DNA from 2 places in the Nesterenkonia sp. K-15-9-6 genome. Region 1 is predicted to be linked to the other one. Evidence: riboswitches for the same ligand, from Rfam matches in the RefSeq annotation. Region 1 holds a riboswitch; the other holds the start of a gene.
What was found. Region 1 has a riboswitch for thiamine pyrophosphate ahead of SD455_RS08845 (3-oxoacyl-ACP reductase). Riboswitches for the same ligand answer to the same signal wherever they lie in the genome.
Positions count from the first base shown of each region.

Region 2: another riboswitch for thiamine pyrophosphate. It lies ahead of thiO (glycine oxidase ThiO); the one in region 1 lies ahead of SD455_RS08845 (3-oxoacyl-ACP reductase).

Region 1 covers NZ_JBQYEY010000011.1:106,941-122,788, forward strand. Annotated here, with positions in the region: gene SD455_RS08835 (response regulator transcription factor) at 1-501, opposite strand, end outside; gene SD455_RS08840 (sensor histidine kinase) at 526-1,728, shown strand; TPP riboswitch at 1,805-1,900, shown strand; gene SD455_RS08845 (3-oxoacyl-ACP reductase) at 1,992-2,825, shown strand; gene SD455_RS08850 (LLM class flavin-dependent oxidoreductase) at 2,828-4,183, shown strand; gene SD455_RS08855 (aminotransferase class IV) at 4,164-5,117, opposite strand; gene cls (cardiolipin synthase) at 5,233-6,726, shown strand; gene SD455_RS08865 (hypothetical protein) at 6,859-7,704, shown strand; gene SD455_RS08870 (anthranilate synthase component I family protein) at 7,821-9,431, opposite strand; gene SD455_RS08875 (hypothetical protein) at 9,441-9,686, opposite strand; gene SD455_RS08880 (TetR/AcrR family transcriptional regulator) at 9,725-10,336, shown strand; gene SD455_RS08885 (MMPL family transporter) at 10,524-13,148, shown strand; gene SD455_RS08890 (HAD-IIA family hydrolase) at 13,265-14,095, opposite strand; gene SD455_RS08895 (GntR family transcriptional regulator) at 14,302-14,658, shown strand; gene SD455_RS08900 (ATP-binding cassette domain-containing protein) at 14,686-15,573, shown strand; gene SD455_RS08905 (hypothetical protein) at 15,570-15,848, shown strand, end outside.
Region 2 covers NZ_JBQYEY010000003.1:62-15,909, forward strand. Annotated here, with positions in the region: partial or broken gene SD455_RS02330 (HNH endonuclease signature motif containing protein) at 1-572, shown strand, start outside; gene SD455_RS02335 (class I SAM-dependent methyltransferase) at 621-1,253, opposite strand; tRNA gene SD455_RS02340 (tRNA-Gly) at 1,347-1,420, shown strand; gene SD455_RS02345 (macrolide 2'-phosphotransferase) at 1,516-2,415, shown strand; TPP riboswitch at 2,482-2,588, shown strand; gene thiO (glycine oxidase ThiO) at 2,578-3,798, shown strand; gene thiS (sulfur carrier protein ThiS) at 3,804-4,043, shown strand; gene SD455_RS02360 (thiazole synthase) at 4,048-4,836, shown strand; gene moeB (molybdopterin-synthase adenylyltransferase MoeB) at 4,829-6,106, shown strand; gene SD455_RS02370 (FadR/GntR family transcriptional regulator) at 6,069-6,830, opposite strand; gene eat (ethanolamine permease) at 6,980-8,428, shown strand; gene SD455_RS02380 (glutamine synthetase family protein) at 8,481-9,875, shown strand; gene SD455_RS02385 (gamma-glutamyl-gamma-aminobutyrate hydrolase family protein) at 9,856-10,614, shown strand; gene SD455_RS02390 (aldehyde dehydrogenase family protein) at 10,611-11,996, shown strand; gene SD455_RS02395 (3-oxoacyl-ACP reductase) at 11,993-12,802, shown strand; gene SD455_RS02400 (hypothetical protein) at 12,833-13,186, shown strand; gene SD455_RS02405 (alpha/beta fold hydrolase) at 13,188-14,069, shown strand; gene SD455_RS02410 (NADH:flavin oxidoreductase/NADH oxidase) at 14,060-15,136, opposite strand; gene SD455_RS02415 (ArsR/SmtB family transcription factor) at 15,253-15,552, shown strand; gene SD455_RS02420 (acetyltransferase) at 15,649-15,848, opposite strand, start outside.

The DNA.
Region 1 (15,848 bases):
CTGCAAGGTCTCCAACTCCCGGGGTGGGACCTCTGGGACCAGGCTGAGGATCCGCGTTGCTGCTCGGTGAAGAGCATCAGGGGAGGCTGTCGGGCTGACCAGCAGATGGGGGGCAATAGCGGAGTCCAGGATGGGCCTGTCTGCGTGGACACGGCGTATGCCAGCCACTATCTCCCGTGCTGTCGCGCCCTTGCTGAGGTACCCGGTGGCGCCCGCGAGAATCGCATGAGCGACAGTCGTTGGGGATGTGAGCGCTGACAGTGCCAGCACCCGCGTGCGTGGGTAGGTGTCGACGATGATCCGAGTGATCTCGACGCCGTCGTGGTCCGGGAGGTGGAGGTCGAGTAGGACGACGTCGGGCGCGTCGTCCCGGACGCGGTGGAGAGCAGCCTGACCAGTGGCGTGGCCGCCGACCAGCTCCATGTCGGAGGCAGATCGCACGTAGATGCTGAGTGCGTCGCGCATGGCGGGATGATCGTCCACCACCAGCACTTGAATCATGGAACGATCCTATAGCCTGACCACATGGTGCGAACCCCAGTTCCCAGCATGGTGCAGAAGCTCCCACGGTCCGCACTGCTGTCCGTAACGATTCCCGTGGGGTCGGCTCTGATCATCTCCCTGGTGCTGCAGATCCTCGTGCTGGAGTCCCCAGTGGCACAGGGTACGTTGATCGCCTACATTGCCTGGGCATTGAGTTTCTGCGCGCTGTGGATCGCGCCGCAGGCCGGTGCCGTCGTCGCACTCGGAGGCGCGGCCATGAGCGGACTTATGGGGGCTCCCTTGGAGGGGGCGCTCCTGGCGGTCTCATTCGCAGGGATTATGGCTGTCTCAGCCCGGCCATGGTGCCGGCGCGCCTATCTGGTGCTGGCCCTGTCCTGGGTGACGCTGTCCGTCTGGGACCGAGCGTCAAGTGGATCGGACCTTGGAATGTGGGTGTGGTGGGCACTGTGCATCGGGTGCGCCTATGTGGTCGGGGGTCTGCTCCGGCGGACCTATGAGCGGCAGCAGGATGCTGAGGAACGTGCTGTTGCTGTTGAGGCGGCCCTCGAGGCGGCCAGGGAGGCCGAGAGACGCGCGCTCGCCCATGAACTCCACGACTCGTTGGGTCATGAGCTGACGATGATCCGGATGCGCAGCGAAGCGGCCGGACTGGCCGAGAATTGTCAGGGCCACGAGACGGCCCTGCGGGCGATTTCGGAGGCTGCGGGCTCGGCGATCTCAGATCTGCATCAGGTGGTGTCGATGCGGCAGGAGATTCCGGGAGATGAGTACGCCGGTATCCAGATGGGGTTGGACGAGGTCCTCGAGCTGCGCCTGAATGAACTGCGTGAGGGCGGGCATCATCCGCAACTGTTGGTGCGTGGGGATTCCGCGAACGTGGGGCTCGTCCTCCAGCACGACCTCGGTCGCCTGATCCAGGAGGCCGTCACCAACGTGCTGCGGCATGGTGCTCCCTCTAATGCAGGCGAGCCCGATTGTTGGATCACGCTCGAGGTCGGCGAGACCCTGGATCTGACGGTGACGAACCGTGCTGGGGCGGACGGCGAATCCGCTGGAGTGGGCAACGGCCGCGGGGTCGGCATGAGCAGCATGGATTGGCGAGTGAGAAGACTTGGAGGAACGTTCCGCGCCGGACCTGACGATGCCGGACGGTGGTGTCTGGAAGCTCACGGGATGCGCCGCGAGTGCCAGGTCGGAATTCCTGCGTCTGGAGCGGTCGGATGAAGGCGTCACAGACAGGGATCCGCGGTCATCCGTCCCTCACGGACTGGCTGTGACGCCCGCCATGTGCTGAGATGGTGTCCGTGACACGGGGTGCCGCACTCTGCGGCTGAGATGACACCCGTCGAACCTGATCCAGTTAGCACTGGCGAAGGGATTGTCCGGCATGTGCGGCCACGCGTCGCACGGCGGCGCACCTGATGGGACCACCGGGGCGCATCGCACATCGCCCGCGGGCCGCCTTCGCCTCGATCCGAGAGGCACGCATGAGCACCGACACCGCAACCACCAGCACCGCACCTTCCACCGAATCCACCGCTGACCCCCTCGACGGCGCGTTGCCGCTGGCCGAACAGATCGTCGTCGTCACCGGCGGCGCCCGCGGCCTGGGCGCGGCCCTGACCGCCGCCTTCCTGCGCGAGGGCGCCCGGGTCGTGGTCAACTACCACTCCTCGCAGGCCGCCGCCGACGAGATCGCCGCCGCCCACCCCGATCACGCGCTGGCCGTGCAGGCCGACGTCCGCGACGCCGAGCAGGTCCGCCGCCTGATCAGCATCTCCGCCGAGCACTTCGGACGACCGGTGACCACGGTGGTGAACAACGCCCTGGTGGACTTCGCCTTCACCGGCGATGCCCGCTCCAAGGCCCACGAGATCACCGCCGAGGAGTTCGAGGCGCAGTTCGCCGGTTCGGTGACCGGCCCGCTGAACCTCATCCAGGCGGCCCTCGCCGGGATGCGCGAGGTCGGCCAGGGCAGGGTCATCACCATCGGCACCAACCTCTTCCAGCACCCGGTGGTGCCGTACCACGACTACACCGCGGCCAAGGCTGCGCTGCTCTCGCTGACCCGCACCTTCGCCGACGACCTCGGCCCGGACGGCATCACCGTCAACATGGTCTCCGGTGGGCTGCTGCGCACCACCGACGCCTCCGCCGCCACTCCGGAGGAGGTCTTCGACGCCATCGCCGCGGGCACCCCGCTGCGCAAGGTCACCATCCCGGAGCAGCTGGCTGACGCCGCCCTGTTCTTCGCCTCCCCGTGGTCGCGCGGGGTGACGGGGCAGAATCTGATCGTCGACGGCGGGCTGGTGAAGGGCTGAGCATGGGAGCGGTCGCACCGGAGGTCAAGCTGAACCTGTTCCTCTTCGGCGTCGGGCACCACAAGGCCGCCTGGCGCGCACCGGACTCTGCGGTGGAGCGGCTCGGCGACGTCGAGCACTACATCGAGCTGGCACGCCTCGCCGAGCGCGGAAAGCTGGACGCCGTGTTCTTCGCCGACGGCCACTCGCTGGGCATCGGCGCCGTCGAGGACGGGCCCACGTGGTTCCTGGAGCCGCTGACGCTGCTGTCGGCGATGAGTCAGCACACCGAGCGGATCGGGCTGGTCAGCACCGTGTCTTCGACCTTCTGGACCCCGTTCCACGCCGCCCGGCTGCTGGCCAGCCTGGACCACATCAGCGGCGGGCGCATCGGCTGGAACGTGGTGACCTCCATGTTCGACGCCGAGGCGCAGAACCACTCCTATCCGTCCATGCCCGCTCATGCCGAACGCTACGGACGGGCTGAGGAGTTCATCGACGCCGTCACTCGGCTCTGGGACTCCTGGCCGCAGGAGTCCCTGCTCCACGATCGAGACGGGCGATACGCCGACGGCGGCCTCATCACGCCCATCGATCATCAGGGTGAGCACTTTCAGGTGGCCGGCCCGCTGAACGTGCCTCGCCCGCCGCAGGGTCGGCCGGTGCTCTTCCAGGCTGGGGCTTCGGACCAGGGCCGAGACCTGGCCTCCCGCCATGCGGAGGCGATCTACGCGGTCGCCTATGACGCCGAGGCCGCGCGTGAGTACAGCACTGACATCCGACGCCGGCTCGCCGCCGCAGGCCGCGACCCCCAGGGCACGGCGATCATGCCCGGACTGGTCACCTATGTGGGCTCCACCATGGCGGAGGCCCGCGCCCAGCAGGCCGCATTGGATGCGCTGCTGCCCACCGAGGCCTCGCTGCGCCAGCTCAGCGTGTTCGTCGGCCAGGACACCTCGGACTGGGAGCTCGACGCGCCCGTGCCGGAGCTGCCCCCGTTGGAGGAGTTCACCGGGCCGCAGGGTCGCTACGCGACGATCCTGCGGATCATCGCCACCGAGCGGCCCACTGTCCGGCAGCTGCTGGGCCGGCTGGCCGCCGGGGGAGGGCACTGCACCATGGTGGGCACGCCGGAGTCGATCGCCGATGAGATCGAACACTGGGTGGACTCGGGCGCCGCCGACGGCTTCAACCTCATGCCGCCGGCCCTGCCGGGGAGCCTCGAGGACTTCGTGGACCATGTGGTCCCGGAGCTTCAGCGTCGCGGACGGTTCCGCACCGACTACATCGGCACTACGCTGCGAGACCACCTGGGGCTGGCCGTGCCCGAACGGAGCGCAGCCGTACCGGCTGCGGCGTTCAGTCCAGCGGGTGGCTGACCGGCAGGTCCTCGGCCAGCAGGTCGATCAGCTCCGCGGTCAGCTCGTCGTCGACGGCCAGCTCGGCGTCGTCGAGCCGGGCGATCGGCGAGACCAGCCGGACGGAGGAGGCCAGGAAGACGTGGTCGGCGTCGAGCAGGTCCTGCGGCGTCAGCGGCCCATAGCCGAGATCCCAACCGGCCTTCTCGGCGGCGGCGAAGATCGCGCCCTGGGTGGTGCCGGGGAGGATCCCGGTCTCCAGCACCGGGGTGATGAGGCGGCGGGCTCCGTCCGCGCCGCGGGTGACGATCAGCACCGTGGAGGTCGGGCCTTCCAGGACCTGGCCGTCGGAGGTGGTGTAGATGACGTCGTCGAAGCCGTGGTCCTTCGCCCAGCGCAGGGAGGCCATGTTCACCGCGTAGCTGAGGGACTTGGCTCCCAGCAGCAGCCAGGGTGCGCGCTCCGCCGCCGTCGAGTCGTAGCCGCGGTCCAGCAGCGTCACCGCCACCGGCTTCCCGCGGGTGGCGCGCATCGCGTCGGTCACCGGGGTCAGCAGCGCCCAGTAGGTGCCGGCGAAGGCGGGATCGTCAGAGGCGGGTTCGCCCTCCACGCCACGGGTGGCCACCAGCTTGATGGTCAGCTCCTCGGGCAGGGCGCCGCGGGTGCGGTACTCCTCGAGGCCCAGCTCGACGGCGGCCCGCCAGCTGGCCGCCGGCGGGATGCCGATGTCCAGGATGTCGGCCGACCGGCCCAGACGCTCCAGATGCGCCTCGAGCTTGCGGATCCGCCCGGCCTCCGCATACATGGTCTCGAAGACGCCGTCGCCGCGCACGGCGCCCAGGTCCGTGACCCGCAGCTGGGGCTGGTGCGGGTCGAAGACCAGACCTTCAGGGTGCTCGACGTCGATCCGCACGGCGACGGCGGCGACGGAGTCCTCGTGGAAGTGCTCAGCCATGCCCCTCAGCATAGGGGTCTGGCGGGTGGAGGAGAACATCTGACACCGTAGGATGGTGAGCTGGACGGCGCCCTGATCAGGGCGGAGGGACGCAACAGACAGGGCGGGACGAGCGATGCTGTGGCCACTGAGCGGCCTGGGGATCGAGGGGCTGCCGCAATGGATCGTGCTCATCATCCTCATCTTCGAGGTCGGTGTGCGCCTGGCCGTGCTCGGCATCATCCCGGACAACAGGCGCCCCAACACCGCCATGGCGTGGCTGCTGGCGATCTTCTTCATCCCCGTCGTGGCCCTGCCCCTGTTCCTGATGATCGGCCGCAACAAGCTCTCGGCGCGCCGACAGGAGCGCCAGCGCAGCATCAACGCGGCCCTGCTGGAGGCCACCAGTCATATGGACCTCTCCGACCAGCTGCGGGACAAGGACGAGCAGCTCGGCGCCACGGCGGCCCTGAACAGGAAGCTCGGCGCCTTCCCGCTGCAGGAGGGCAACCGGATCGAGCTGATCTCGGACTACAAGGCCTCCTTCGACTGGATGGTCCAGGCCATCGACGAGGCCGAGGACTATGTGCACGTGCTGTTCTACATCGTCGGTGACGATCCCGAGTACGCCGGCCCCGTCCTGGACGCCCTCGAACGCGCCTCCGCCCGCGGCGTGCAGGTCCGCTTCCTCTATGACCATCTGGGCACCCTGCGGGTGAAGGGATATCGGCGGCTGAAGCGCCGACTGAAGCGGTCCAGCATCGAGTGGCACCGCGTGCTGCCCATCCGCCCGCTGCGCCGCCGGTTCTCCCGACTGGACCTGCGGAACCACCGCAAGATCGTCGTCGTCGACGGCAAGCACGCCCTCACCGGCTCCACCAACCTCATCGAGCCCCATTACCAGCGCCCGTCCGCGGCACGGATGGGTCGGGAGTGGGTGGAGCTCAACGCGGTGATGGCCGGCCCCGCCGTGACGGGTCTGGACATCGTCTTCGCCTCCGACTGGTATGCCGAGACCGGAGAGAACCTCGGTGAGCACCTGCTGGTGGACCCAGAGGCCGACGAGGCCGCCGTCGGGGGTTCTCTGGCCCAGGTGGTGCCCTCCGGCCCGGGGTTCCCCGACGAGAACAACCTGCGGCTGTTCAACGATCTCATCTACCAGGCCACCGAACGGCTGGTGATCTGCACCCCGTATCTGGTGCCGGACGACTCCCTGCTCTACGCGGTCACCAACGCCGCCCACCGCGACGTCGAGGTCATTCTGCTGGTCTCCAAGAGGGCCGACCAGTTCACCGTTCAGCACGCCCAGCAGTCCTACTATGAGGCGCTGCTCAACGCCGGGGTGCGGATCTTCCGCTACCCGGACCCGGATGTGCTGCACGCCAAGTTCATGATCATCGACGACGACGTGATGGTCATCGGCTCCTCCAACATGGACATGCGGTCCTTCTCGCTGAACCTGGAGGTGACCCTCATGGTGGTCGACGAGCAGAAGGTCCGTGAGGTGGAGGAGGTCTTCGCCTCCTACATGGCGATCTCCAGCGAGCTGCACCTCGAGGACTGGAGGCAGCGGCCCTGGCACGTGCGCTACTTGGACAATGTCTTCCGCCTCACCGCGGCCCTGCAGTGACGTGTCCTCACGGGCGCCTCGACACATGAGGTACCCTCAGAGGCTGTCCGTGCTCAGCTGAGCAGATGCTCTAAGCTGGAAGGCGCTCGCACACCAGACATTCATCCAGGTGAGGCCACCAATGGAGGGGCGATGATCCGAGATCGCACGCCACCGACGACGTCGGCGGCCGGTGCACGGCGCATCGCCATGCCCTCGGCTCTCCTGGCGGCCGTGCTCGGGCTCACCGGCTGCGGCTCGGACGGGGAGGGTTCCGAAGCACGGGACACCTATGCCGCCGTCTCCTCCGCCGAGGATGCCGAGCACGACGACGGTGAGGATACGGCAGAGGACGCCTCCGCGGGGATGAGCGAGAGCGACGTCGACGACGAGGCCGCGGCCCGGCTGGATGCCCTCAGCGAGGATGAGTTCCGTGAGCTGCTGCTGGAGGAGGACGAGCTTCCCTTCGAGTCCGACACCTACGTGGAGGAGTCCGGGGCAGAGTACTTCCACCAGCACATCGGCGTCACCGGGGACACCTACGTCACCGGCTTCGGCGATGAGGAGTGCACCCGGCAGATGGACGGGATCAACGAGCGCCTGGTGGGCCAGGACCCCCAGGACGGACTGATCCGGCAGGCCTCCCGCGCGACGGAGACCGGGGAGGAGCGCCTCTACCTGTGGATGCTCAGCTACGCGGAGGCCGTGGACACCGAGCCCCTCTGGGATGACGTGCTCGACGCCTGCGAGGGCCGTCGTCTGGAGGACGGGGCCGACACCATCGACTTCTCCGCGTTCGCCGCCGCAGGATTCCGCGGGCTCACCATGGAGATGGGCGTGGAGAACGGCTCCGACGTCGTCGAGATGGACGGGTACTCCGCCACCCGCGATATGGGCCGCAACCTGCTGATGATCAGCGCGGTCAACGTGGACGCCGCCACCTTCGAGGACGTCCTGACGGCTCAGGCCGCCAAGATCGACGCCCGGCTCGGCCGCTGAGCCCGCCGCCGGTTGGGCTCGCCTCCGGTTGGGCTCGCCCCGTCCAGATTCCTGAGCCCCTGCCATCTTCACGGGGCGCAGGAATCTGCGGGGGGCGGGAGCGGCGCGCGTGCCCCTCACCGCGAGGGGAACTCGACTCCGAGGGCGCCCAGCACTCCGGCAGACTTCGTGACGACCTCGTCCCACTCGTCGGCCGGGTCGGAGTCTGCGACGATCGCGCCTCCCAGCCCCAGGTGCAGGAGCGCCTCATCCTCCTCCGGGCGCCCCGGGGCGATGACCAGCGTGCGGATCAGCACCGAGAGGTCCGCGGCCCCGGTGGTGCTGAAGTAGCCTGCCACACCGGAGTAGGGGCCCCGCGGCCCGGTCTCCAGGCGCTGCAGGATGTCCATGGTGGAGATCTTCGGGGCGCCGGTCATGGACCCGGGTGGGAAGGCCGCGGCGACGACGTCGGCACGCGGCACCTCCGGGCTGATGCGCGCGCTGACGGTGGAGACCATCTGATGGACGGTCGGATAGGACTCCACGGCACAGAGACGCTCCGTGCGCAGCGTCCCCGGCACCGCGTGGATGGAGAGATCATTGCGCACCAGGTCGGTGATCATGACGTTCTCCGCCCGGTCCTTCGGATGCGCGGCCAGCTCCTGGCGCAGCCGCTCGTCGGCTTGGGGATCCGCGCTGCGGGCTCGGGTGCCCTTGATGGGCTCCGAGCGCACCGTGCCGGCGACGTCGATGCTCAGGTAGCGCTCCGGAGAGGTGGACAGGACATCCACCGCGCCCGCACCGCCCGCACCGCCCGCACCGCAGAGCCGCAGCAGCTGGGTGAACGGCGCCCGGTTGGCGGCCCGCAGCCGCCAGAACAGGGAGAGTGCGTCCAGCTGATCCGCAGGGGCACGTGCGGTCACCGCCGTGGTCAGACACACCTCGTAGGTGTTGCCCTCGTAGATCTCCCGCTGCGCCCGCGCGATCATCGCCAGGTAGTCCTCGCGGCCGTCCCGGACGCGCAGCTCCTGGATCTGTGGGGGCTCAGCCTCCGGCGCCGTCGGCTGCGATGCGGGGGAGTCGGGCCCGGCGGCCAACACCTCGTCCCAGGCCAGCGCCGCTTCGCGCAGCCAGGCCGGGTCCTCGCCCAGGGACTGCACCTCCACCTGGCCCGCGGCGTGATCCAGCACCACCGCATGCGTGGCGCGGAAGAGGTGGGCGTCGTCGGCGGCGGGCCGCGCCGCGCGGGGAGCCTGCTGCTGCAGGTCCGGGGAGCCGACCTCTCGGCGCAGTTCGTAGCCCAACCAGCCGACCCATCCGAGCTGGAACGGCTCCGGGGGGTCGTCAGGGTGGTCCTCTGCGAGGTCCTCGGGGTGTGTCGCCGCGCCCGTGTGCGGCCAGGCCTGGCGCAGCCACCGGAAGAAACCGCCGTCGTGCCGTCGCCAGGGCGCCAGGGCGGATCCGGGCCGGTGCTCCACGGTGACGCCGTCGCGATGCCGCACCTCCAGGGCGTGCTCGCCGCAGGAGAACGCGAGGATGCTGCGTCGGCTGCGCGCCGGCGCGGCGGTGCGGGCGTGGTCGCTGGAGTCGAGCAGGGCCGCCGGCGCATCGGGCCGGGCGGCGGCGAGGAGGGCGAAGAGCAGGATCGCCGCATCCTCGGGCGGCTGCTGTCCGGGCGGAGGAGCGGGAAGCCGGTGCCGGTGCACCGCCGGCGGGACGACGACCTCGGCGGGGTGGGACTGGACCATGGGAGCGTGTCAGTCGTCCCTGCCGAGGAGCCGACGACGCCGCAGCAGGTGGTGGCCGCCGTCGTAGAGCATCCAGATGCCGACGGCGATCTGCACCACGGACAGCCACGTGGCGCTGTGTCCGATCCACAGGAAATAGGCGCCGGTGGCCGCGATGCAGAAGCCCGCGATCACGGTGAACCAGGACAGGCGGCTGGTCTGGACGGTCCGCTCGGGCGGCTGGCCGGAACGGCGGCGCGAGGGGTCGGCGGGCATGGTCACCAGTCTACTGGCCACCCGATACGATGACGGGCGTGACAGAGGACCCCGTTTCCGCCGAGACTCGCCGCGGCCGGCCCCGCAGCGCCGCGTCCCACCAGGCGGTGCTCACCGCCACGGCCCGGCTGCTGACCTGCGGGGAGTACGAATACGACGACGTCACCGTGGAGCGCATCGCCGCCGAGGCCGGCGTGGGCAAGCAGACCATCTATCGGTGGTGGACCAACAAAGCCGGCGTCGTGCTGGAAGCCGTGCTGACCGGGCACCTGCGTCTGGACTTCTCTCCGGTCCCCGAGACCGGAGATCTGCGCGCCGACCTGCTGGCCTGGGTGAGCGAGACCCTGGACGAGACCTTCACCGAGGGACACCGCTCGATGGCGCGCAGCCTCATCTCAGCCCTGGTCACCGGAGGGGCGGAGACGGACAGCCTCCTGGCCGCGTCGCAGATCTGGGAGGAGTCCCCGGTGGCGGACCGCCTGCGGGCCGAGCGCGACGCGGGGCGCCTGCGGGCTGATCTGGAGCCCAGTGCGGCGGCCGCGGCACTGGCGAGCCCGCTGGTGCTGCGCCTCATCACCAGCGGCCGCCCGCAGGACTCGTGGGCCCATTCGCTGGTCGACATCGTCCTCGACGGGGCTTGGGCCCACTGAGCCGCACCCCGGCGGATCGGCGGGAGCCGTCGTCTGCGCCCTCATGCTGTGATTCTCCTCACGGATGGCCTCTCTGTGCCCTCTGGGCATTTATGAGACGACTCGTTCCGTTTATTCTGGAGGTGCTGACGCGTGTCACCCACGTCGTCCCCTCCTGCCCACCCCTCCACGGAGACGGAACCCACCCATGGCAAGACTCCTCCACCGGCTCGGTCTCTTCGCCGCCCGACGCGCCAAGACGGTCATCGCCGCCTGGTTCGCGGTGCTGGCGATCGCCGTGACCTCCTTCCTGTCCTTCGGCGGCCAGCTGACCGACCAGATCACCCTCCCCGACCTCGAGACCACCAGGGTGGCCGACCGGCTCGCCGAGGAGATCCCCGACGTCGGCGGCGGCAGCGCGATCGCCGTGCTCCAGACCGAGGACGGCGCGCCGTTCACCGACGAGCAGATCGAGGAGGTCGCCGCACTCAGCGAGGAGCTCGAGGCGCTCGAGCCGGTGGACGGCGTCACCGATCCCTTCGTGGCCGCCGCTGAGCGCGCCGACGGTGAGGCGGAGCTCCGGGACGCCCGGGAGGAGCTCGACGCCGGTCGTGAGGAGCTCGACTCCGGCACGGAGGAGCTGGAGTCGGGAGAGGAGCAGCTCGACGCCGGTCAGGATCAGCTCGACGATGCCCAGGAGCAGCTGGACGCCGCCGTCGCCGAGGCCCAGGCCGGCGGCTACTACGAGGCCGCCCAGGAGGAGCTCGACGCCCAGCAGGCCCAGCTGGACGCCCAGCAGACCCAGCTCGACGACACCCGCGCCGAGCTGGACGACGCCCGCGAGGAGATCGCCTCCGGAGAGGCCGAGCTCGCCGACGGGGAGGCCGAGCTGGAGCGCGGCGAGCAGATGCTCGAGCTGACTGAGGCGGTGCAGACCGTCTCATCCGACGACGACGTCGCCATCCTGACCGTCACCTTCCCGGAGGAGCTGCAGGCCGTCGGCACCGACAGCCTCACCCTGGTCTCGGACACGCTCGCCGAATCGCACATCGACGGTGTCGAGATCCTGCCCTCCAGCGAGCTGAACTTCGAGATGCCTCACCTGTTCAGCACCGCCGAGGCGATCGGACTGATGATCGCCGCCGCCGTGCTGCTGGTCATGCTCGGCACCCTCATCGGTGCCGGGCTGCCACTGCTCAACGCCCTGGTCGGGGTGGGGATCGGAGTGGCCGGAGCCATGTCCCTGTCCGGCTTCGTGGACATGATGAGCGTGACCCCCATCCTCGGGCTCATGCTCGGTCTCGCCGTCGGCATCGACTACGCCCTGTTCATCCTGCACCGTCACCGCACCCAGATGAAGGATGGCATGGAGCTGCGCGACTCCATCGCGCTGGCCAACGGCACTGCGGGCAACGCCGTCGTCTTCGCCGGGGCCACGGTGATCATCGCCCTGCTGGCGCTCAATGTCACCGGCATCGGATTCCTCGGGCTGATGGGCTCCATCGCCGCCGCCTGCGTGTTCATCGCCGTCCTGATGGCCGTGACCATGACCCCGGCGACCCTGTCGCTGGCCGGGCGCCGCATCCTCGCCCGCCGGGAACGCCGCTACATCGGCCTGCGGAAGGGCCGTCGCATCACCGAGCCGATGAAGACTCCGCGTGCCCTGGGGCTCGCCGCACTGGCGATCATCGGGCTCTGCGTGCTGGCCATCCCCACCTTCTCGCTGCGCCTGGGTCTGCCCGACGCCAGCTCGGACCCGGCGGACTCCACGTCATACCAGGCTTACCAGGCCACTGAGGAGGCCTTCGGCGCAGGGCAGAACGGACCGCTGCTGCTGGTGGCGGACCTCCCCGAGGGGCTCAGCGAATCGGAGGCCCAGGACCTGCAGGTCAGCGTCGCCCAGGAGCTCGACGCCCGTGACGACGTCGCCGCCGTGGTGCCCGCCGCGCTGAACGAGGACCACGACGTCGCCGTCCTCCAGCTCATCCCCGACGAGGGGCCGGCCTCCGAGTCCGTGGAGCAGCTGGTCCACGACCTGCGTGGCCCCGAGGCCCTGACCGGTGAGGCCGTCGACGGCGTCGAACTCTCCGTGGCCGGCATGACGGCGGCGAACATCGACATCTCCGAGGTCATCGCCGACGCCCTGCCCCTGTACCTGGTGGTCGTCGTCGGACTCTCCCTGCTGCTGATGATCATGGTCTTCCGGTCCATCCTGCTGCCGGTGGTGGCCACGCTGGGCTTCGTCGGGTCCTTCGCGGCCGGGCTGGGCGGCGTCGTCGCCGTCTTCCAATGGGGTTGGCTGGGGGACCTGTTCGGCATCACCGAGCCCGGGCCGATCCTGACCTTCCTGCCGATCATCATGGTCGGGATCCTGTTCGGGCTGGCCATGGACTATCAGCTGTTCACCGGCTCAGGGATGCGAGAGGCCTACGCCCACGGGGACTCCGCCCGGCTGGCGGTGCGCAAGGGGCTCCATGCCGGCCGCTCCGTGGTCACCGCCGCCGCGCTCATCATGGGCTCGGTGTTCGCCGGGTTCATCTTCACCGACGAGCCTATGGTCACCTCGATCGGCCTCGCCCTGGCGCTCGGTGTGCTGCTGGACGCCTTCGTGGTCCGGCTGGTGCTGGTGCCGGCCCTGCTGCACCTGGCCGGCCCCGCCGCCTGGTGGCTGCCGAGGTGGCTGGATCGGATCCTGCCCGATGTCGACGTCGAGGGCTCTGCGCTGGAGCGTCAGGTCCTGGAGGTGGACGAGTGGAGCGGCGCCGGCGGTTCCGCCGACGCTGCGGAGCAGGACTCCTCGCGGGTGCCGGAGACCGCCGACGCCGGGCGCTGACGTCCCGCCCCCACGCATCGAGTGGCCGAGAATCCCCTCATCTACCCGGTGACACGCCGTGTCGCGGGGTCAGATGCCGGGATTCTCGGCCACTCGATCTCGGGGGAGGGGGCGGCTCAGGCGGAGCCGCGAGGGTCGACGTCGTCGTCCCCGGTGAGCGGCTCCTCCAGCAGCTCGAACACGCCGTCGATGATCCGGTTCGGCCGGAACGGGAAGTCGGCGATGTCGGCCCGGCTGGAGAGGCCGGAGAGCACCAGGATCGTGTGCATGCCGGCCTCCATGCCGGCGACGATGTCGGTGTCCATGCGGTCGCCGATCATGGCCGTCTGCATGGAGTGGGCACCCAGGTGGTTCAGGGCGGAGCGGAACATCATCGGGTTGGGCTTGCCCACCACGTAGGGGTCGCGCCCGGTGGCCTTGGTGATCAGTGAGGCGATCGCGCCCGTGGCCGGGAGGACTCCCTCGGAGCTGGGGCCGGTGGCGTCCGGGTTGGTGACGATGAACCGGGCGCCGTCGTTGATGAGCCGCACGGCCTTGGTGATCGCCTCGAAGCTGTAGTTGCGGGTCTCGCCCACCACCACGTAGTCCGGGCTGGTCTCGGTCATGATGAAGCCGGCCTCGTGCAGGGCCGTGGTGAGTCCGGCTTCGCCGACCACGTAGCAGCTGCCCTGGGCGTTCGACTCCGGCGAGATCTGGTTGGCCAGGAAGGTCGCGGTGGCCAGGGCGGAGGTCCAGATCCGGTCCTCCGGGACGACCAGCCCCGAATGCCGCAGCCGGGCGCTGAGGTCCCGCGCAGTGAAGATCGAGTTGTTGGTCAGCACAAGGTAGGGGAGGTCCTGGCGGCGCCACTGCTCCAGCAGCTCAGCCGCCCCCGGAAGGGCCTCGTGCTCACGGACGAGCACGCCGTCCATATCGGTCAGCCAGCATTCCACAGAGTCACCGTTCATGGCCTCATCCTATGCAGTCTGCCTGCCCCTGCCCAGGACGCAGGTCACGTACCCGTCTGCGAGCCCGTCCCTCTTGTCGCCCGCGCCCGCGCCGGTCCTCGTGCCCTTGACGGGACTCGAGCCTCTGTGGTTCATTAGTGCAGTAATGAACCACAGAGGTAGTGGACTGGACTATGCTGGGCGGGCTCCTGAAGGAAGGTGAGGCAGTGGAAGAAGGTCGCGCACTCTTCGTGCAGATCGCCGAGCAGATCGAGGCGTCTGTGCTGGACGGCACGCTCTCCGAAGGGGAGCGGGCGCCGTCGGCCAATGAGCTCGCGACGTTCCACCGCATCAACCCCGCCACCGCCGCCAAGGGGATCAACCTCCTGGTGGACCGCGGAATCCTCGTCAAGCGACGGGGTCTGGGCATGTTCGTCGCCGAGGGGGCCCGCGAGGTCCTCCGGGCGGAACGTCGGCAGCAGTTCGCCGAGAACTACCTCGAACCCCTGCTCATCGAGGCCCGGGCGATCGGGCTGACCACCGAGACCGTCCTGGAGATGATCCGCAGCCGCGGATCTCGCTGACGGTCACCACAGGAGAGGAGGCGCCCCATGGGCACCGCCATCGACGTCCGCGGAGTCACGCGGCGCTATCGGAGCACGACGGCACTGGATCAGGTGTCCGTCAGCTTCGAGAAGGACATGATCCACGGGCTGCTGGGCCGCAACGGGGCCGGCAAGACCTCGCTGATGTCCGTCATCACCGCGCAGGACTGGCCCAGCGAGGGCGAGATCCGCGTGCTCGGCCACCGGCCGCAGGAGAACGAGCAGGTGCTGCCGAACATCTGCTTCGTCCGGGAGGAGCAGCAGTACTTCGACGACGCCAAGGCCCACCACGCCTTCCGGGCGGCCGCGATGGCGTTCCCGAACTGGGACCAGGAGCTCTGCGACCGACTGGCCGAGGAATTTCGGGTGCCGGAGAAGACCCGGATCAAGAAGATGTCCCGCGGGCAGCGTTCCGCCGTGGGGGTCATCATCGGGATCGCCAGCAGGGCGGAGGTCACGTTCTTCGACGAGCCCTACATGGGGCTCGACGCCGTGGCGCGCCAGCTCTTCTATGACCGCCTGCTCGAGGACTACGCTCAGCATCCCCGCACGATCGTGCTGTCCTCGCATCTGATCGACGAGATCGCCCATCTCATCGAGAACGTGGTGCTCATCGACCGCGGCCGCATCATCCTCGACGAGCCCGTCGAGCAGCTTCGGGACCGGGCCGTGACGCTGGTGGGGCGCGCCGACGCCGTCGCGGAGATCGCCGCCGGACGAGAGGTCCTCCACGAGGAGACGATGGGCCGCATGGCCCGGGCCACCGTCCTGGGAGCGCTCGATGACGGAGAGCGTCGCCGGGTGGAGGAGCTGGACATCGACATCGTGCCGGTGTCCCTGCAGCAGCTGGTGGTCCGACTGACGGCCCGTGAGCAGAAGGAGGGGGCCCGATGAGGTCGACGATGCAGCAGGCCACCGAACCAGAGACCATGGACGGAGCGAAGGAGCACCGCATGTCCCCGACGACGACGACGGCGCAGCAGGCCGGTCGACGCGACGCTGACGCGCGCGAGCATCAGAAGTCCGGGCACTCCAGCTACGCCCGAATTCTCCCGGCCTTCCGGCTGCAGTTCGTGGTGCCGCAGCTGATCTGGGTGCCGGCCATCGTGCTGGCGGCCTCCTGGGGCCTGGCCGTGGGCATCGGACTGTGGATCTCCGCACTTGTGGAC
Region 2 (15,848 bases), on a different contig from region 1:
GCCACGACTGGTACCAGGCCACCACCGGCCCGCACCAGCCGGGCGCAGGGGACGTCTCTCCGGACATCCTCTCGATCACTTACACCGGCCGCTACGCTCCGGCCCGGCTCCGCGATGCCATCATCTTCCGCGACGGGGTCTGCCAGGCACCGGGGTGCACCATCCCGGCGCAGCGCTGCGATCTTGACCATCGGCTCCCCTACCCGGCAGGCCCCACCAGCGGGCCCAACCTGCAGGCCCTGTGCCGCAGGCACCACCGGCTGAAGTCCCACGGACTTCTGACCAGTACAGACGATCCACCCACAGCCCTGAACACCCCAGCACCGCCGAAGACAGGAACGCCGCCGAATCCCCCGCCAACAACACCGTCGCCACCGTCCATTCAGCGGCCGGCAGCTCCACCGGCGCATCCCGATCAGCGGCGTCGTGGGCTGCCGCCTGCCTGGCAGCCCACGCGACGGCGCACCCCGGCGCCCCACGGCCGTGTCGACCTCATCGCAACGCACCACGCCACCCCGGGCTCCCGTAGGGGCGTGACCGTCCTCTACGAGACCAGCAGACGACGACACTGAGCCATACCTCTGCTGCCTGAGCCCAGCCTGGCCACCACTACCGCCGGATCACTTCCGCGCAATCACGTCGTACACATGCCAGTGCTTGGGGCCCCGGCCGCTGGGACCGTCGTACTCGCGCTCGTCGAGTTGCAGCACGGTGAGTCCACTCACCCATGCCTCCACGTCGTCGCGGGTGTGGAACGTCATCCCCTCCACGGCGGTCTCGCCGGTGGCCCAGGAGTCCCGGTCGCCGAAGAGCTGAGCGGCCAGGATCCCGCCAGGATGCAGCGAGGCGAGGAGGCGTTGCCACACCTCGACCAGATCGTCCTCCCGCAGGAAAGGCAGACTCAGGCAGGCCAGCACCAAGTCCACGCGCGGCAGATCGGCTGAGCACAGGTCGGCGCACACGGTGGTGAGACCGTCACCGAGTTCCGCGTCCTCGGCACGAGTGGTGACCGTATCCACCGCAGTCTGCTCACGGTCGATCGCGGTCACGTGGAACCCCGCGCTCAGCAGGTGAAGGGTCTCGGTGCCGTCGCCGCAGCCCAGGTCCACCGCATGGTGGACATCGCCAGCGCGGCGGGCCGCGGTGGACAGGTGCGCCAGAGCATCACGAAGCAGGGAGCGGGGCGGTCGGTCGGCGGTGCGCCGATAGTAGGCGGCCCAGTCGGCGTCGTCAGTGCTCGGGGAGGTGGCCATGAGAGTCACCGTAGCGGCCGATTGGAAATCACCCTGCCCAGGAGTGATAATCTCTACTCAGAAGTTCCTCGGGTCCGCGGATCCGGGTTCTGCGCGGATGTAGCTTAATGGTAAAGCTTCGGCTTCCCAAGCCGACGACGCGGGTTCGATTCCCGTCATCCGCTCCACCACTCAGGGGTGATGCACACGATGCATCACCCCTGATCACGTTTCGGCCCCTGTGCGCATTGCCGCAGAGAGAGCGCGCCAGTAGCGTGAACGGATGGACTCCTCAGCTCTCGACGACGTCATCCAGCGGGCCGTCTGGCATGGCCTGGCGCTCGACCAGAACGGCGTCGAGATCGTCGACGCGGGCCTCGACTTCCGCGTGGCGCTCGCCCATGATGCGGCGGGAGAGCGATGGGTCCTCCGGGTGCCGCGCCGGCCGGACGTCCTGCCGCGCATGGACGAGGAGGCCCGCATCCTTGAGTTCGTGCGCCCTCATCTGAGCGTCGCCGTCCCGGCCTGGGAGGTGCACTCCGAGGAGCTGATCGCCTACCGAGCGCTGCCCGGGCACCCGGGGCTGACCCTGCGTGGCGGGGAGCCGCAGTGGCACATGGATGCTGAGTCCCATGAGTTCGCCTCCGCGCTCGGCCGACTCCTGGCCGAGCTGCACAGCATCGACCCCGAGGAGGCCCGCGCCGCTGGGCTGGAGGTCCGCAGCCCGGAGGACTCTCGGGCCCGTTGGCAGGAGGAGATCGACGCCGTCGCCTCCGAGTTCGACGTGGCTTCAGACCTGCTGGCCCGGTGGCGTACCTGGCTCGACGCCGATGAGCTCTGGCCCCAGCGTGCTGTCATGACCCACGGGGAGCTGTACCCGGCGCACATCCTGCTCGGTGAGACCGGGCAGATCACCGGCATCCTGGACTGGACCACCGCCCGGGTGGACGACCCCGGACGGGATTTCTCGTACCAGTTCTCCATCGCCGGGCAGGAGGCGTTCGAGGTCACGGTGGACGCCTACGAGGAGGCCGGTGGCACCGTGTGGCCTCAGCTGGCCGAGCACTGCCATGAGCTGTGGGCCGCGTCCCCGGTGGCCTACGGGATGTTCGCGCTCACCACGGGAGATCCGCAGCACCGGATCGCCGCCGCGGCGCTGCTGAATCCCGAGGCGACGGGCTGAGGGTCTCGTCCAGAATTCGTCATGCCCCCGGCTCGGCGTACCTCCTCGGCGCCCCCTAGAATGGAACTGGAATTCCGTGGGAGCCCGGGCTGGCCGGGCTGAGAGGGCGAAACCGCCGACCACTCGGACTCGATGCGGGTCATGCCGCCGTGAGGAGGAGATGTGGGCGTCACCGTCGTGGGAGCAGGCGTCGTCGGGCTGCTCTCGGCGTGGGAGCTGCGCCGGCAGGGGCACCGGGTCACGGTGATCGCGCCGGACATCGCCCAGGGCGCAAGCTACGCGGCCGCCGGCATGCTCGCCCCCATCAGTGAGGTGCAATACGGCCAGGACCGGCTCTACCCCCTCATGACTGCCTCTCGGGCGGAGTATCCCGCTTTCCTGGCCACGCTGGCCGCCGCCGTCGACGCCCCCACCGGGTGGCGGGAGAACGGCACGATCCTGCTGGCCGCCGATCGGTCCGACCGCGACGCCGTCGCCCGGCTGGTGGCTGTCCAGCAGGCTCACGGCATGGAGGTGGAGCCGCTGACCTCCTCGGCGCTGCGGCGTCGTGAGCCCGGCCTCGCCCCCGGGATCTCCAAGGGCTGGGACGTCCCCAGCGACCACCAGGTGGACCCCCGGCTGCTGGCGGACTGTGCGGTGCAGGCCCTGCAGGCGCCGCTGGACGCGGCGCGGTTCCCCGACGTCGGCCCGCCCGCCGATCTCATCCAGGCCCGCGTCACCGCTGTGCACCCCACACCGGGCGGCGGCGCCCGGCTCACCCTCGACGACGGCACCGAACTCACCGACGACAAGATCCTCCTGGTGCCGGGGCTCGGCTACGCGGACATCGCCGGACTGCCCGAGCAGACCCCGCTGGATCTGCGACCCGTCCACGGGGACGTGCTGCGCCTGAAGGTCCGGCCCGGGCAGCTGCTGCCCGGCGAACAGCACATCGTCGGCGCCACCGTCCGGGCCACGGTGGCCGGCCGCAGCGTCTACCTGGTGCCACGGGCCGACGGCGGGCTCGTCGTCGGCGCCTCCTCCCGGGAGGACGGCCTGCCCGGCACCCACGCCGGCTCCGTGCAGGAGCTGCTCGACGACGCCGTCGCGATCCTGCCAGGCGTCAAGGAGACGGAGCTGGTGGAGATCACCACCCGGGCCCGGCCGGGCACCCCGGATGACATCCCGTACCTGGGTCGGATGGAGCAGGCCCCCGACGTCGTCATCTCCACCGGCTATTCTCGACACGGCATCCTGCTGGCACCCTTGGCCGCCCGGCTCGCCGCCGCGCTGCTGGGCGATGACGGCGAGGCCGCCCTGAGCGAGGCGGACCGGCAGATGCTGGCCCATATGAGTCCCACGCGGTCGACGACCGCACCCCAGCTGACCCCCACAGGATTGTGAGAGACATGCTCACCGTGACCATCAATGAGGAAGACGTGAAGTTCGACGACGGCGCCACCGTGGTCGACGCCGTCGCGCACACCACCGGGCGTGAGCTGAACCCGGACGGGACCCCCGCCGACGGGGGGCGCCTGGGCGTGGCCGTGGCCGTCAACGCCGCGGTCGTCCCGCGCAGCGCCTGGGCCACGACCGAACTGAGCCACGGCGAGGAGATCGAGATCGTCACCGCCGTGCAGGGAGGGTGACCGTATGGCCGCGCCGACCATCCCGACCGTCCAGGTGGGGGACTACACCCTGCAGAACCGGCTCATCATGGGCACCGGCGGCATCACTGACCTCGAGGCCCTGGAGCGGGCGCTGATCGCCTCCGGCACCACGCTGACCACGGTGGCGATGCGCCGCTACAGCCCGGAGACCAAGACCAGCGTGTTCGCCATGCTGGAGCGCCTGGGCATCGACGTGCTGCCCAACACGGCTGGCTGCTACACCGTCAAGGACGCGGTGCTGACCGCCGAGCTGGCCCGGGAGGCCCTCGAGACGAACCTCATCAAGATCGAGGTCATCGCTGACGAGCACACCCTGCTGCCGGACGTGATCGAGACCCTCGAGGCCACCGAGCAGCTCGCCGACCGGGGCTTCATCCCCATGGTCTACACCACCGATGACCCTGCCGCGGCCGTGCGCCTGGAGCAGGCCGGCGCGGCCGCCGTCATGCCCCTGGGTGCCCCCATCGGCACCGGCCTGGGGATTCTGAACCCGCACAACATCGAGCTCATCGCTTCCCGGGCGAACGTGCCGGTGGTCCTCGACGCCGGCGTCGGCGCCGCCTCCGAGGCCGCGCTGGCCCTGGAGCTGGGCTGCGACGCCGTGCTGGTGGCCTCCGCCGTCACCCGCGCCGAACGCCCCTCGGACATGGCACGCGCCATGGCCCTGGCCGTGGAGTCCGGGTGGCTCTCCGCCGGGGCGGGGCGGATCCCGCGCCGTCGTCACGCCCTGGCCTCCTCCGCGATGGAAGGAAGGATCGGCTCCGTTGACTGACACACGCCGGACCCAGATCAACGACCTCTCCCGCACCCAGCTGGAACGCTTCCAGCGGCACCTCTCGCTGACCGGCTTCGGCCCGGAGGCGCAACTGCGTCTGCTCGACTCCCGGGTGCTGGTGATCGGTGCCGGCGGACTCGGGGCGCCCATCCTCACCTACCTGGCCGCCGCAGGGGTCGGGACCATCGACGTCGTCGACCATGACGTGGTCGACCGCTCCAACCTGCACCGGCAGGTCCTGCATTCGGAGGCCTCCATCGGCCGCCCGAAGACGGAGTCCGCCGCTGCGGTGATGCGCGGACTGCACCCGGAGGTCACCGTCCACGAGCACCGGGAGCCCATCGGTCCGGAGAACGCCCTGGCGCTGGTGGAGACCGCGGACATCGTGGTGGACGGCTCCGACAACTTCGCCACCCGCTACGTGGTCTCCGATGCCTGCGAGATCGCCGGCAAGCCGCTGGTCTCCGGCTCCATTCTGCGCTTCGCCGGGCAGGTCAGCCTGTTCTGGTCCGCTCCGGATGAGGCGCACTGGCCAGCCGGTGGGCGGGGCCCCACCTACCGGGACCTCTACCCGGAGGCCCCCGACGCCGGGGAGGTCCCCACCTGTGCGGAGGCCGGGGTGCTGGGCGTGCTGCCCGGAGTCATCGGCACGCTCATGGCCACCGAGACCATCAAGTTCCTCGCCGGCGTGGGGGAGACCCTCCTCGGCCGGGTGATGACCTATGACGCGCTGACCGCCTCCTTCCGTGAGGTGCGGCTGCTGCCGGACCCGGACCGGGAGCCGGTCACCAGCATCGGCGCCGACGTCGCCGGGTTGGGCGGCGGGCCGGGTGCTGGTGCGGCCGCTGGAGACGCCTGCGCGGTGGAGGAGGATCCGGCCCTGCACCCGGTGGAGGGGGAGACCGATCCCTACACCGGGCACCCGTATGGCCCGGAGGACATCGGCATCCGGGAGCTGCACGCCGCCGTCGAGGCCGGGCGGATCGCCGGCGTGGTGGACGTCCGGGAGCCGTGGGAGTACGCGGCCGGGCACGTCGACGGCGCGGTCAACGTGCCGCTGGGCGAGCTGTGGCACGGCCAGGAGGTCCCCGGGCTCGACGAGGCCAGCGAGGATCGCCCCGTGGTGCTCTACTGCAAGATCGGCGTCCGCTCCCGGCAGGCGCTGGCGGTGCTGCGCCACCGGAATCCCGACGCCGGGCTGCGGAACCTGGTGGGCGGCTACGAGCAGGTCAAGGCTGTGACGGAGGAGCCGAGCCGGTCTCAGTGAGGAAGCCGCGCAGCAATGACGCGGTGCCCTCCAGGTGCTCGCGCATGAGCTCGTCGGCGCGTACCGGATCGCCCTGGAGGATGGCAGAGACGATCCCTTGATGCTGCTCCTGGGAATGGGCGATGTTCGAGTCTAGGAACGGGATGCGGTCCAGCAGTCCGCTGGCGGCGGCGCGAGCCTCCGCCACCGAGGCGGCCAGCATCGCCGAGCCGGAGAGGTCCGCGATCAGGCAGTGCAGACGGGCATCCAGTGGCCGATACTGGGAGGCCTCGGCGGCGTCCACGACCTCCAGGGCCTGGACCAGGGCGGACCGCTGCGCAGTGCTCAGCGTGGCGGAGGCTGCCAGGGCCGCGGCAGCCGGTTCGACGACGCCGCGGAAGGTCAGCACATCCTCGACGGCGGCCGCGTCCTCTGCGCCGAGGGAGGTCGCCGGAGCGGGCAGCTCCTCGGCGACGAACGTGCCCCCGTAGCGCCCTCGGCGCACCGAGAGGTAGCCGGCGGCCTGCAGCTCGGCCAGCGCGTCGCGCAGGGTGCTGCGCGAGACGCCCAGGGACTCGGCGAGCTCACGCTCCGGCGGCAGCTTATCGCCTGGGGCGAAGGTGCCCAGTCGGATGCCGCGCAGGACTCGGGCGATGGTCTCTTCGAGCACGTTGCCGCGCCGTGCCTGACCCAGCACAGGAGTGAGCGAGGCCATGGGCTCCGCGGGGGACGACGCATCCGGCATGCCATCAGCATGCCATATGGCTAGATTCAAAGGTCTCCTCTCGAAAATTTTGCGAGCGATCTTCTCGCTGACTCTTGACACTCTGCCGTGCGTCACCTCAGAGTGGTGCTGTTCAAAGGACTGAAAGCAGTCCATTGGGAGAGGGTGTCATGTCACGAGCACCAGGATCCACAGCCCACGTGGACTACACGCACCTCGGCGAGAGCTACATGAAGCACCGACAGCTGCGTCGAGGGGCGGCCGGATGGATCCTGCTCGCCGGCCTCGGCGTGGCCTACGTGATCTCCGGAGACTTCTCCGGGTGGAACATCGGCCTCTCGGTGGGCGGCTGGGGCGGTCTGCTCATCGCCTTCGTCCTCATGGGAGTGATGTACACGTGCATGGTCTTCGGGCTGGCAGAGATGTCCTCCACCATCCCCACCGCCGGTGCCGGCTACGGATTCGCCCGCAGAGCCTTCGGCCCGCTGGGAGGCTTCGCCACCGGCATGGCCGTGCTCATCGAGTACGCCGTCGCGCCGGCCGCCATCGCCACCTTCATCGGAGGCTATGTGGAGGCCCTCGGACTGTTCGGCCTCACGAACTCTTGGCCCATCTATCTGGCCGCCTACCTGCTGTTCATCGGCATCCACCTCTGGGGCGTCGGCGAGGCCCTGAAGGTCATGTTCGGCATCACCCTGATCGCCGTCGTCGCGCTCGCAGCCACCGTGTTCGGCCTGCTGCCCCATATGGAGGTCAGCAACCTCTTCGACATCGCCGCCGATGGTTCGGCCGGTTCCAGCGCCTTCCTGCCCTTCGGCATCACCGGCGTCATGGGTGCCCTGGTCTTCGGCATCTGGTTCTTCCTGGCCGTCGAGGGGGTGCCGCTGGCCGCCGAGGAGACCGCCGACCCCAAGCGGGACCTGCCCCGGGGCATCATCGTGGCCATGATGGTGCTGCTGGTCTTCGGCGCACTGATGCTCGTCCTGGTCCCCGGGGCCGCCGGCGCCGAGGCCATGGGCGCCTCCGAATCGCCGCTGCCCGAAGCGCTGCGCGCCGTACACGGCGAGGGGTCATGGCTGGCCACCTTCGTCAACTACGCAGGGCTCGCCGGACTGGTCGCCAGCTTCTTCTCCATCGTCTACGCCTACTCCCGGCAGCTCTTCGCCCTCTCCCGGGCCGGGTACCTGCCCCGCTTCCTGTCGCTGACCTCCACCCGCCGCACACCCTGGGTTGCGCTCATCGTCCCCGGCACCATCGGCTTCATCCTGGCCGCCGTCATCGGCGACGGCGGTCTGCTGATCAACATCGCCGTCTTCGGGGCCGCGGTGTCCTATGTGTTGCTGAATCTGAGCTACATCGTGCTGCGCATCCGGGAGCCGCAGCTGGAGCGCGGCTACCGCACCCCGGGCGGAGTGGTCACCACGTCCGTCGCATTGGTGCTCGCCGGCGTCGCGCTGATCGCCACCTTCGTGGTGGATGTCCGGGCCGCCGGCATCACCGGCGGGGTCTTCCTGCTGGCCCTGGCGTACTTCTGGTTCTACAGCCGCCACCGGCTGGTGGCCGACGCCCCGGAGGAGGAGTTCGCGCTGCTGGAGAAGGAGGAGAGCCAGCTGCACTGAGACCACCGTCCCCCGTCCTGTCCGCCAGCCCGCCCACCATCCGAGGAGCTCCATGAACCCGCTGGACCTCGACCATCTGCCGGCACCGCACAATGAGCGCATGCTCAGCGCATCGCAGCTGGCCCACGAGATCACCACAGGACAGATCGACTCCGTCATCCTGGCCTTCACCGACATGCAGGGCCGCCTCCAGGGCAAGGTCATCCACGGACAGTTCTTCCTGGACTCCGTGCTGGACCATGGAGCCGAGGCCTGCAACTACCTGCTCGCCGTCGACACTGACATGAACACTGTGGACGGCTACTCGCTCACCAGCTGGGAGACCGGCTATGGGGACATGGAGTTCATTCTCGACCACGGCACCATCCGCCGGGTCCCGTACCTGGAGCGCACCGCCATCCTGCAGGTGGACCTGGCCACCACGGATGGCCGCCCGGTGCCCGTCTCTCCACGGTCCCTGCTGAAGGCCCAGCAGGAGAAGGCCGCCGCGCTGGGGCTGACCGCGCTGGCCGGCACCGAGCTGGAGTTCGTGATGTACGAGGACTCCTATGAGGACGCCTCGGCGCGGGACTATCGGGGCCTGACCCCGGCCAACCAGTACAACGTGGACTACTCCATCCTGGGATCCATGCGGGTGGAGCCGCTGCTGCGGGACATCCGCAACGCCATGTACCAGGCGGGCATGACGGTGGAATCCGCCAAGGGGGAGTGCAACCTCGGCCAGCATGAGATCGCCTTCAAGTACGACGACGTCGTCACCACCGCGGACAACCACACCTTCTACAAGCTCTCGGCCAAGCACATGGCCTCCCAGCGGGGGCAGTCGATCACCTTCATGGCCAAGCCCAACGCGCGGGAGGGATCCAGCTGCCACATCCACATGTCCCTGCGCGGCCTCGACGGCGGCCTGGCCTTCTGGGACGCCGAGGCCGGGCGGCGCACTCCGCTCTACGACCACTTCATCGCCGGGGTGCTGTCCACCATGCGGGAGATGACGCTGTTCTACGCCCCCAACATCAACTCCTACAAGCGCTTCGCCAAGGGGTCCTTCGCCCCGACCACCATCGGGTGGGGCCTGGACAACCGCACCTGCGCGGTGCGCCTGGTCGGGGAGGGACTCTCCGCTCGCATGGAGAACCGGGTCCCCGGCGCCGACGCCAACCCCTACCTGGCCATGGCCGCGATGCTCGCCGGAGGTCTGCACGGCGTGGAGCAGAAGCTCGCGCTGCCCGAGGCCATCGAGGGCAACGCCTATGACGCCGACGCCGACCAGGTCCCCTCCACCATGGCCGAGGCCCGTGACCTGTTCGCCGGGTCCCCGGTGGTCCGCGAGCTCTTCGGCGAGGAGGTCGTCACCCACTACACCCACTACGCCGACGTCGAGCTGGAGCAGTTCCAGGCCGCGGTCACCGACTGGGAGGTGAGGCGTGGCTTCGAACGACACTGAGACGCCTATGGGCCGGCGGTCCGGGGCGGACCGTCCACGCATCGGGCTGACCACCTACTGGCAGCAGGGACGATGGGGAGTCTGGGAGGACACCGCAGCCATCGTGCCCGGCAACTACGTGCGCCGGGTCGTGGAGGCCGGCGGAACCCCGCTGCTGCTGCCGCCGGTGGGCACCGACGTCGGCGTCCTCGACGTCCTCGACGGGCTGATCGTCATCGGCGGCACCGATGTGGACCCGGCCCACTACGGGCGTCCGCCCCATCCGACCACGGTCGCCCAACCGGACCGCGACGAGCACGACCTCACCCTCACCCGGGCCGCCCTGGAGCGAGGGCTGCCGCTGTTCGCGATCTGCCGGGGACTGCAGGTGCTCAATGTGGCCCTCGGCGGCACCCTGCACCAGCACCTGCCGGACCTCGTCCCGGAGGCCGGGCCGCAGTACCAGCCGGCGCCGGGCCAGTACGGAGAGGTCGAGTTCCAAGTGGAGCCCGGCTCCCTGGCCGCCGAACTGCTCGGAGGGGCCGCGAGCTCGCCGTGCTATCACCACCAGAGCGTCGACCAGCTCGGCGGGGGCCTGCGGGTCACCGGCCGGGCCGCCGACGGGACCGTGGAGATCGTGGAGATGCCACAGGCCCCCGGCTGGGTGCTCGGCGTCCAGTTCCACCCGGAGGAGAACCCGCAGGACCTCCGACTCTTCGAAGGATTCATCGACGCCGTGCGCCAGGAGGCCGCCGTATGACCGTCCATGCTGTGATCAATCCCGCCACCGGTGAGGTGGTGAGCGAGATCGAGCTCGCCGAGCAGGAGCAGACCGACGCCGCCATCGCCGCCGCGGCCGCGGCCTACCCCGCCTGGCGGGACGTCGCCCCGGCGGACCGGGCTCGGCTGCTGCGCCGCTTCGCGCGGCTCGTCGACGACGACCTCGAGAACCTGGCCGCCCTGGAGGTCGCCAACAGCGGGCACACCCTCACCAACGCCCGGTGGGAGGCCGGCAACGTCCGGGACGTGCTGGAGTACTACGCGGCCGCCCCGGAGCGGAACTTCGGACGCCAGATCCCCGTCGCCGGCGGGGTGGACATCACCTTCCGGGAGCCGCTGGGAGTGGTGGGGGTCATCGTGCCCTGGAACTTCCCCATGCCGATCGCCGGCTGGGGTCTCGCCCCCGCCCTGGCGGCCGGGAACACCGTGGTCCTCAAGCCCGCCGAGCTGACGCCGCTGACCGCGATCCGGCTCGGCGAGCTCGCCCTGGAGGCGGACATCCCGGAGGGGGTGCTCACCGTGCTGCCGGGTCGGGGCGCCGTCGTCGGGGAGCGCTTCGTGACCCACCCGCAGGTGAAGAAGGTGGTGTTCACCGGCTCCACCACGGTGGGGAAGCGGATCATGGCCGGCTGCGCCGAACAGCTGACCCGGGTGACCCTGGAGCTGGGCGGCAAGAGCGCGAACATCGTCTTCGCCGACGCCGACGTTCAGGAGGCGGCCGCCCGCGCACCGGGCGGGGTCTTCGACAATGCAGGCCAGGACTGCTGCGCCCGCTCCAGGATCCTGGTGCAGCGCCGCGTGCTGGACCGGTTCCTGGAGCTGCTGGAGCCTGCGGTCCGCGAGGTCCGGGTGGGGGATCCCCGCCGCGAGGACACGGTGATGGGCCCGCTCATCTCGGCGGCGCACCGGGACCGGGTGGCCGGGTTCCTGCAGAACCCCGACGGCTCTGCCCGTGCTGACCTCCTCGTCCAGGGCGAGGCGCCGACCGGCCCGGGCCACTGGTTCCCGCCCACGGTGGTGATGCCCCGGGACCCACACGACCGTCTGCTCACCGAGGAAGTCTTCGGGCCGGTGGTCGCCGTCGTGCCCTTCGAGGACGAGGCCGATGCGATCCGCATCGCCAACGACTCCGACTACGGACTCTCCGGCTCCATCTGGACCCGTGACGTCGGCCGCGCCCTGCGGGTGTCCCGGGCCGTGGAGGCCGGAAACCTCTCGGTGAACTCCCATGCCTCGGTGCGGTACACCACCCCCTTCGGAGGGTTCAAGGCCTCCGGGATCGGCCGTGAGCTCGGCCCGGACGCCCTGGAGTCCTTCACTGAGGTGAAGAACGTCTTCATCGCGACAGAGGAGCAGTCATGACACAGACGCAGGAGCAGGCCCCCTACGGTGGGCTGGTCACCAACAGGCTCGCGGGCCGGGTCGCCACCGTCACCGGCGGGGCCTCCGGCATCGGGCTCGCCACGGTGCGGCGCCTGGCCCATGAAGGGGCGACCGTCGTCATCGCCGACGTCTGCGATCCGGCTCAGGGCGAGCAGATCGCCGACGAGGTGGGCGGGCTGTTCCTGCCCACCGACGTCACCGACGAACAGCAGGTCGCCGCGCTGTTCGCGACGGCGCAGGAACGCTTCGGGGCTGTGGACATCGCCTTCAACAACGTGGGCATCTCACCGCCGGAGGACGGCTCCATCCTAGAGACCGGCATCGACGCCTGGCGCAAGGTCCAGGAGGTCAACCTGACCAGCATCTTCCACTGCTGCAAACAGGTGATCCCCTATATGCAGGCCCAGGGGAGGGGATCGATCATCAACACCGCCTCCTTCGTGGCGGTGATGGGGGCGGCCACCAGTCAGATCAGCTACTCGGCCTCCAAGGGCGGGGTGCTCTCCATGAGCCGGGAGCTGGGCGTGGAGTTCGCCCGGCAGGGTATCCGCGTCAACGCGCTGTGCCCCGGCCCGGTGAACACCCCGCTGCTGCAGAAGCTCTTCGCCGAGGACCCGGAGCGGGCGGCCCGCCGGCTGGTGCATGTGCCCGTGGGGCGCTTCGCCGAGCCGGAGGAGCTGGCGGCCGCCGTCGCCTTCCTGGCCTCCGACGACGCCTCCTTCATCACCGCCAGCGAATTCCTCGTCGACGGAGGGATCTCAGGGGCCTATGTGACGCCGCTGTGATCCGGTACAGTCAGTTCGAAGGGGGAACTGATGAGTGCTGATGCTGAGAACGTGATGCCGCGCCGCTTCGCCGCGATCGCCGCCGCCCTGGGCCTGACCGCCGTGTTCGGCGGGTCTGCCGCCGTCGTCTCCCAGCAGGAGGGCCCCGACGCCGTGACGGCCTCGCTGAGCCCGGAGAAGCAGGCGTTGCTGGACACCGACGACGATCTCTTCGTCACGGTGGACCTCGCCTCCAGCCAGATCACCGACGTCACCGTCCCGGAGGTCGCCGGTGCTCCCGGGACCCTGAGCGCCCAGGAGCGGGAGCTGCTGAACTCCGGCTCCCCCACGATCGTCACGATGGACGTGGACACCGGGGAGATCGTCTCCGTCCGCGCGGCCTGACATGCGTGAGGAGCGGATCGTCGCCAACGGCGTGACGCTCGCCTGCGAGATCCACGGGGATCCCGACGACCCCACGCTGCTGCTGATGCACGGTGCGGGACAGTGCCTCGTGGCGTGGCACGACGACCTGGTCTGGCGCTTCGTCGACGCGGGCCGCTGCGTGGTCCGCGTGGACAGCCGCGACGCCGGCCTGTCCACCACGAGCCCAGCCGGGGAGCCTGGCTATGGAATGGCCGATGCCGTGGAGGACGTCAGTGCGCTGCTCGATGCCCTCGAGACGCCGCGGGCGCACCTCATCGGAGTCTCCGGCGGGGCCGCGGTGGCCCAGGTGATGGCCCTGGACCACCCGGGGCAGGTCGCCACGCTGACGCTCATGGCGGGGACCCCCGGCGGACCGGGTCATGAGGCCGCCGATCTGCCCCCGATGACCGAGGAGCTGCGCGCGTGGTTCTCCGCCGCCGGTGACGCCCCGCCGCCGGACTGGTCCGACCGCGAAGCCGCCGTCGACCGCCTGATCGAGGAGGAGCGTCCGTTCGCCGCGGCCTCCCGCCCCTTCGACGAGGCGCAGGCGCGGCAGATCGCCGAGAAGACCGTGGACCGCGCCGTCGACCTCGAAGCCATGATGACGAACCCGTTCCTCGTCTCAGCCGGAGAGCCCTGGCGACACCGCCTGGCGGAGATCACCGCGCCCACTCTGGTCCTCCACGGGGAGGAGGACCCGCTGCTGCCACTCGGGCACGGCCGCGCGCTCGCCGCGGAGATCCCGGGAGCCCGACTCATCGAAGTGCCGGGCATGGGTCATGAGATCGTGCCGCGCCACCAGTGGGATCGGATCGTCCCGGTGATCGTCGCGCACACCGAGGCGGCCACCGCTCAGCGGTAGGCGCGCTCGTAGGGCGCCGGCTTGTACGGCATGTCGTAGCGCAGCGCCTCGGCCGCCCGGATGGGGAAGTTGGGGTCGCGCAGGGACTCGCGGCCCACCAGCACCACGTCGGACTGGCCCAGTGCCACGATCTGCTCGGCCTGGAACGGGTCATCGATCATCCCGACCGCGGCCACCGGAAGCCCCGTGGCCTCCTTGATCGACGTCGCGAACGGCAGCTGATAGCCCGGGCCCACGGGGATCTCGGCCGGGACGTTCCCGCCGGAGGACACCGAGATCATGTCCACCCCGTGCTCGCCCAGCCAGGAGGACACGGCCTCCGTCTGCGGGAGGTCCCAGCCGCCCTGGACCCAGTCGGTGGCAGAGAGCCGCACGATCATCGGCACCTGCTCGCCCACCTCGGCGCGGACGGCGTCCACCACCTCCAGCAGCAGCCGCGCCCGGTTCTCCAGGGAACCGCCGTAGGCGTCGGTGCGCTCATTGGACAGCGGGGAGAGGAACTCATGGAGCAGGTAGCCGTGCGCCCCGTGGATCTCCAGGACGTCGAAGCCGGCGTCCACGGCGCGGCGGGCGGCCGCGGTGAAGGCGACGACGACGTCGGCGATCCCCTCCGCCGTCAGCTCGGTGGGCACCGCCAGGCCGTCATAGGCCCTCGGCGAGGGACCGACCGGCTGCCAGCCGCCGCGCTCGGCCGGCACATTGCCCTCGGGGTGGTCGCCCCAGGCCCGCCAGGTGGAGGCCTTGCGGCCGGCGTGGGCCAACTGGATGGCCGCGGCCGCACCCTGTGAGTGGATCATCGCGGTCAGACGCCGGAAGGCCTGGGCCTGCTCGTCGTTCCACAGCCCCAGGTCCTCCGGGCTGATGCGCCCCTCCGGGGACACGCCGGTGGCTTCCACGGTGACCAGGCCGGCGCCGCCGCGGGCCAGGGAGCCCAGGTGCATCAGGTGCCAGTCGGTGGGGACGCCGTCCTGGGCGTCCACCGCGTACTGGCACATCGGCGGAATCCAGATGCGGTTGCGGATCTCGAGTCCGCGCAGCGTGAGGGGGTCGAAGAGTGCGCGCGTCATGGCGGTCCTTCCTGCGAAGCCAGATTTGTACGAGAGTCCTCGTACTACGACAGGTACCATACAACTGCAGGGCCGCTGAGGGAACCATGACGTCATCAACGTGAGGGAGGGCACCCATGCGCACGCTGGAACATCCCGGAGTCGAGGAGCTGACCCTCGACGCCGTCCTCTCCGCGCTGGCCGATCCGGTCCGGCGCACCATCGTCGCTCAGCTTGACGTCGGCCACGAGGACCAGGCGTGCATCGCCTTCGATCTGCCGGTGTCCAAGTCCACCTCCACGCATCACTTCCGGGTGCTGCGCGATGCCGGGATCATCCGACAGCGCTACGCCGGCACCGCCATCCGCAGCTCCCTGCGCCGTGAGGACCTGGACGCTCGCTTCCCCGGGCTCCTCGACGCGGTGCTGCGCGGGTGACCCACTGGTCGGGCTCAGATCGTGTCGTGTGATGTGATCTCGTATGAGGTGTGGCCGTGATCGGCGCGGCGGTTCCGTGGGCTGGAGGATCAGGGATCAGGCAGGCCTGCTGAGCCTCAGGTGGAGCAACGGGTACGGCCGACCGGCTTCGTCGGTCTCGCTGCGACCGACGACCTCGAATCCACGGTGAGCGTAGAAGCCCGCGGCCGAGGCGTTCTGCTCGTTCACATCAACCGTGGTGACGGCGTGATCCTTGATCGCATGGGCGAGCAGCGCGGTGCCGATTCCACTGTCAC